2 linked regions of the Labrenzia sp. VG12 genome follow. The protein of the gene in region 2 interacts with the protein of the main gene of each other region in a pairwise test. Links are inferred from orthologs where the notes say so. Each region holds a gene or a part of one and is shown on either strand. Other genes may lie near its edges.

Evidence for each region.
Region 1: the proteins of secD (region 2) and pheT interact in binary tests that used the Escherichia coli proteins (3 or more experiments, as listed by UniProt). The link is inferred for Labrenzia sp. VG12 from one-to-one orthologs.

What each region holds. Positions count from the first base shown.
Region 1 is NZ_CP022529.1:5,171,061-5,174,208, reverse strand. Bases 48-3,111 are described here. They hold pheT (phenylalanine--tRNA ligase subunit beta), read left to right. Parts: upstream 48-402; coding sequence 403-2,820; downstream 2,821-3,111. Other genes in these bases: CHH27_RS28550 (hypothetical protein), read left to right, coding at 3,008-3,111; CHH27_RS23900 (phenylalanyl-tRNA synthetase subunit alpha), read left to right, coding at 48-345. In the rest of the region: more of CHH27_RS23900, read left to right, coding at 1-47; more of CHH27_RS28550, read left to right, coding at 3,112-3,142.
Region 2 is NZ_CP022529.1:1,171,755-1,174,695, forward strand. Bases 21-2,877 are described here. They hold secD (protein translocase subunit SecD), read left to right. Parts: upstream 21-572; coding sequence 573-2,183; downstream 2,184-2,877. Other genes in these bases: yajC (preprotein translocase subunit YajC), read left to right, coding at 170-505; secF (protein translocase subunit SecF), read left to right, coding at 2,200-2,877. In the rest of the region: more of secF, read left to right, coding at 2,878-2,941. UniProt on the Escherichia coli protein: Part of the Sec protein translocase complex. Interacts with the SecYEG preprotein conducting channel. SecDF uses the proton motive force (PMF) to complete protein translocation after the ATP-dependent function of SecA.

The DNA.
Region 1 (3,148 bases), 4.0 Mb from region 2 along the record:
TTTCTGACCATCGCATCGATCGTCCTGATCGCCAGCGACCGCCGCATCGGCGGAACCGCCAAATGGGCGGGGCTGACCTCGACGGCAGCGCTTCTGGTGATGGTGGTCATCGTCGCCATGGGCTGGCTCGGCAAGTACCGGGCGGAATATGCGGCCCAGGTCGAGATCGGCATCCTGCGCGACCGGATCGAAACGGAAGCGGCCCAGGCGATTGCCACCGGACAGCAGATCACTCCGGAGATGGTGAGCCGCTGGACTGCCGACTTCTCCGATATCGGACGCCGGTTTGCGGAGAATTACGGCGCAGCAACCATCCTTCCGGAGGTGGACCGGCTCGGCAACTGAGACGTCCCCAGCCTTTTGCGCGGGCAACCGCTGCACGACACTTGAAGAGATTGAAAAATGAAATTCACCCTTTCCTGGCTCAAGGACTATCTTGAGACCGACGCCAGCCTGGACGAGATCGTCGAGCGCCTCACCATGATCGGCCTCGAGGTCGAGGAGGTCACCAACAAGGCCGACCGTCTGAAGCCGTTCCACATTGCCAAGGTGCTTGAAGCGGAACAGCACCCGAATGCGGACCGGTTGCGGGTTCTGAAAGTCGACACCGGCTCCGGCGAACCGATCCAGATCGTTTGCGGAGCCCCCAATGCACGCGCCGGCCTGGTCGGCGTCCTTGGCAAACCGGGCGACTACATTCCCGGCCTCGACGTGACGCTGTCCGTCGGCAAGATCCGCGACGTGGAAAGCTTCGGCATGATGTGTTCGGAGCGCGAGCTGGAGCTTTCGGACGAGCATGACGGCATCATCGACCTACCGGCTGACGCCCCCGTCGGTGCCAGCTATGCCGAATGGGCCGGCCTTGACGAGCCGGTCATCGAGATCGGCCTGACACCGAACCGCCCGGACTGTACCGGCGTTTACGGCATTGCCCGGGATCTGGCCGCCGCCGGCCTCGGCAAACTCAAGGAACGCAGTCACGAGCAGATCCGCGGCGACTACCCCTGCCCGGTTTCCGTCACGCTCGATTTCGGCGACACCAAACCGATGTGCAAGGCCTTCGGCCTGCGCATGGTCAAGGGGGTGAAGAACGGCCCGTCACCGAAATGGCTTCAGGACCGCCTGACGGCGATCGGCCTCAGGCCCATCAACATCCTGGTGGACATCACCAACTACATGACGTTCGACCAGGGCCGTCCGCTGCACGTCTTCGACGCCGACAAGGTCCACGGCAACCTGGTGGTTCGCCGCGGCAGGGACGGCGAAAAGATCGACGGTCTCAACGGCAAGTCCTACGACATCGACGACACGGTCTGCGTGATTTCCGATGACAACGGTGTGGAAAGCCTCGGTGGCATTCTGGGCGGCGAACCGTCCGGCTGTACCGAGGACACCGTCAACGTGCTGATTGAATCAGCGCTTTGGGACGAAGACGGAATTGCCGCGACCGGCCGCAAGCTGGGCGTCAACACGGATGCCCGGTACCGGTTCGAGCGCGGCGTCGATCCGAATTACATGATGCCGGGCCTGGAAGCGGCCACGCGCATGGTGCTGGACCTGTGCGGCGGTGAGCCGTCAGAGGTCGTTCAGGCCGGCGACGTGCCGGACACGAGCAACATCATCGCGTTTCCCTATTCCGAGATCCAGCGCCTTTCCGGTGTCGAGGTTCTGCCGGCGGAAGCCAATGTGACCTTGAAATCGCTCGGGTTCTGGGTGTCCGGGTCCGGTGAAACCGTCAAGGTGGCCGCGCCGAGCTGGCGCCCGGACATCGAAGGCAAGGCGGATCTGGTGGAAGAGGTGGTGCGCATCATCGGTCTCGACCGGGTGCCCTTCACACCGCTTCCCCCCACCGGCACCGTTGGCCAGAAAGTGCTGACGACCGGCCAGATCCGGCGCAGCAAGGCGCGCCGGGCCCTGGCCGCACGCGGCTTCAACGAGGCCGTCACCTGGTCGTTCATTGCAAGCGATCAGGCAGAACTGTTCGGCGGCGGCAACGCGGCGCTTGCGCTGGCCAACCCGATCTCCAGCGAAATGTCCGACATGCGCCCTAGCCTGTTGCCGGGCCTGCTGGCGGCCGCCCAGCGCAACGCGGACCGCGGTTATGGCGATGTCGCCCTGTTCGAGGTCGGCCAGGTGTTTGCCGATGATACGCCGGAAGGCCAGAAGATGGTTGCTGCCGGTGTCCGTCGCGGAACCGCCAAGATGACTGGCGCCGGACGCCACTGGTCTGGTACCGCCGGCAACGTGGATGTGTTCGACGCCAAGGCAGATGCCGAAGCCGCGCTTGCCGCCATCGGGGCACCGGTGGAAAAACTGCAGATCTACAAGGACGCTCCGGCGACCTTCCATCCGGGCCGTTCAGGCTGCCTGAAACTTGGTCCGAAAAACACCCTGTCCGTGTTCGGTGAAGTGCATCCCAGGACCTTGCAGAAGCTGGACATCGAAGGACCGCTGGTGGCGTTCGAGATCTATCTTGATGCCCTGCCGCAGCCGAAAGGCAAGGGGGGCCGCTCCAAAGGTGCGCTCAATGCCAGCGACCTGATGCCGGTGCGCCGCGACTTCGCCTTCCTGGTGAACAAGGATGTGAGCGCAGAGGCGCTGCTCAAGGCCGCCCGTGGTGCGGACAAGAACCTGATCCAGGACGTGACCCTGTTCGATATCTATGTCGGTCAGGGCGTTCCGGACGGCCAGATGTCCGTCGCGATTGATGTCCTGCTCCAGCCGCGCCAGAAGACCCTGACGGACGAAGAGATCGACGCTGTTGCGAAAAAGATCATCGCCAATGTCGAAAAAGCGACCGGCGGCACGTTGCGGGGCTAAAGCGCTCCAAAACTGACATTGGAGCCGCGCTGCCCCGGCTGCGCGGCTTTTTTGCGCCTTGGTGGTGTTTGCCGGTATCGACTGATCAGTCGTTCCGCTGACCGACTTCCGCGCATATCAGCACGGAACACTTTTTGCTGTCCTTGGTCGGCACAAAGGTCGTCCTGACCGATTGTCCTGCAAAACAATGATTGCGGCCCGTGACGTAACGATCGAATTTGAACTGGCCGGATTTCAGATTGATGCCGCCATACCTTTCGATCAGGTCATGGGTCTGGGCGCAGGTCAGCTTGGTCGTGTCGGGCTGTCGCCGCGTCTGTGAATTTGC
Region 2 (2,941 bases):
GACGGGCGAAAACGCCAGTTATTCCCATACCGGTACGCCGGAAACTGCTTGCAAAGCTTGAAATGAGGCGCGCCGCCGCTATAGTCCGCGCGACCAGAACAAGAGCGTTTTCCCGGAAACTGTCATCTAGGCAGACCGGAACAGGAAGGCGCCCCCTTAGGAGTACTACATGTTCATCACCCCAGCTTATGCGCAGGCAGCCGGTCCGGCAGGCGCTTCCGGTTTCTTGATCCAGATCCTTCCGTTTGTTGCGATCTTCGCGATCATGTATTTCCTGATCATCCGGCCGCAGCGCACGCGGATGAAGCAGCACCAGGAAATGGTTGCCAACCTGCGCCGTGGCGACACCGTCGTGACGACCGGCGGTCTGATCGGCAAGGTCTCCAAGGTCGTCGATGACGGCGAGATCCAGGTCGAGCTGGGAGAAGGCGTGAAGGTCCGTGTTGTCCGCTCCATGGTGCAGGAAGTGCGTTCCAAGACCGAGCCGGCGAAAGACAACGGCTGAGACCGCGACATTCCGATGATTTGCCGGGCCGGTGTTTGACCGGCCTGGCCGCTTTTAAGGCTTGACCATGCTCTATTTCGCCCGCTGGAAGATCGCTCTGATCCTGCTTGTGGTTGTTGCAGGCATCATAACGACCCTGCCGAATTTCTTCTCTGCCAAACAGCTTGAAAGCTGGCCGGACTTTCTGCCGAAGAGCCAGATGGTTCTGGGTCTCGATCTGAGGGGCGGTGCCTACCTTCTCTACGAGATCGACCAGAAAGACTACATCCAGAAGCGGATGAAACAGCTGGAGGGCGACATCCGTTCGACCCTGCGCGAGGATCCGAGGATCGGCTACACCGGCCTGGGCGTTCAGGGCGAAGCCACGCAGGTCCGGATCCGGGATCTCACGCGTCTGGCGGAAGCGGAAGAGCGACTGGAGCCCCTGGTCAATCCGCTTGTCACCAATCTGTTTGGTGGCCAGCCCGTCAACGAATTCGAGATGACCGTCAATGATGATGGTCTCGTCCGGTTCACCTATTCCGAACAGGGCCTTCAGGACCGCATGACCAACATCGTGCAGCAGTCCATCGAGGTTATCCGCCGTCGTGTTGACGAACTCGGCACCACGGAACCCAGCATTCAGCGCCAGGGCAGCGACCGCATCCTGGTCGAAGCGCCGGGCGAGGACGACCCGGAGCGTCTGAAAGATGTCATCGGAACGACCGCCCAGTTGACGTTCCACATGGTCGACACGTCCATGTCAGGGGAACAGGCGCTGCAGAACCGGCCACCTCCGGGAACAGTGGTCATGATGTCCGTGGACGATCCGCCATTCCCGTATCTTCTTGAAGAAGCACCGCTTCTGGGCGGGGATGATCTTGTCGATGCACAGGTCTCCTTCGACCAGCGTTCCAACGAGCCTGTGGTGAACTTCCGCTTCAACCAGTCCGGTGCCCGCAAATTCGCTCTGATCACGCAGCAAAACGTCAATCGCCCCTTTGCGATCGTGCTCGACGAAGAAGTGATTTCCGCGCCCGTCATCCGCGAACCGATCACCGGTGGTTCCGGTCAGATTTCTGGAAACTTCACGGTCGATAGCGCAAACGATCTTGCTGTCTTGCTGCGGGCAGGCGCTCTGCCGGCAAAGCTGACCGTGATTGAGGAGCGGTCCATCGGCCCGGGCCTCGGCGCCGACTCCATCGAGGCCGGACGGATTGCCTCGATCATTGCAGGCGCCGCCGTGATTGTCTTCATGATCCTGGCCTATGGCCGTTTCGGTTTGATTGCTGACTTGGCGCTGTTGTCGAACATCTTCCTGATTTTCGGGGCGCTAACCTTGCTTCAGGCCACGCTGACATTGCCCGGCATTGCCGGCATCGTCCTGACCATCGGTATGGCGGTGGATGCCAACGTGCTGATCTTTGAGCGAATACGCGAGGAATCGAGGGCAGGGCGATCGGTGATTTCAGCCATTGATGCCGGCTACAGCCGGGCGCTTGGCACCATTCTTGATGCCAACATCACCACGCTGATCGCGGCCGTCATTCTGTTCCAGCTCGGTTCCGGGCCCGTGCGCGGCTTTGCCGTGACCCTGGCAATCGGGATCTTCACCACGGTCTTCTCGGCCTTCACCTTCAGCCGGTTGCTTGTGGCTCTGTGGATCCGCCAGCGCCGTCCGTCCAAATTGCCGATTTGATCCGGGAGACAAACACATGTTGCTGAGACTCGTTCCGGACAACACGCATATCAAGTTCATGTGGCTGCGGAAGGTAAGCTTTCCGCTGTCCGTCCTGCTGGTGATTGCTTCACTGGCCGGTTTCTTCACCGTTGGCATGAATTACGGCATCGACTTCAAGGGCGGTACGATCATCGAGATCAAGACCGATGGGCCGGCCGATATCGGTGCGATCCGCTCCGAACTCTCCGAGCTCAATCTCGGCGATGTTCAGGTTCAGGAATTCGGCGCGTCAGACGACATTCTGATCCGTGTCGAAGAGCAGCCGGGCGGCGAACTCGCCCAGCAATCGGTCGTGCAGCGGGTGCGCACGATCTTTGCCGACGACAATGTCGACTTCCGCCGCGTTGAAGTGGTTGGACCGCGTGTTTCCGGCGAATTGGCCCAGGCCGGCGCCATTGCGGTGATTGCCTCGCTGCTGGCGATCATGTTCTACATCTGGTTCCGGTTTGAATGGCACTTTGCCATCGGGGCGATCCTGACCACCGCCAACGATGTGGTGATCACAATCGGGCTATTCGTGCTGCTGCAGCTGGATTTCTCGCTGTCGAGTATCGCGGCCGTTCTGACCATTATCGGCTATTCGCTCAACGATACCGTCGTGGTCTATGACCGTATTCGCGAGAATCTGCGCAAGTACAAAAAGCGCCCGCTGCAGGACATTCTGGATCAGTCGATCAACGAGACACTGTCCAGAACGACCATGACCTCCGTCACCA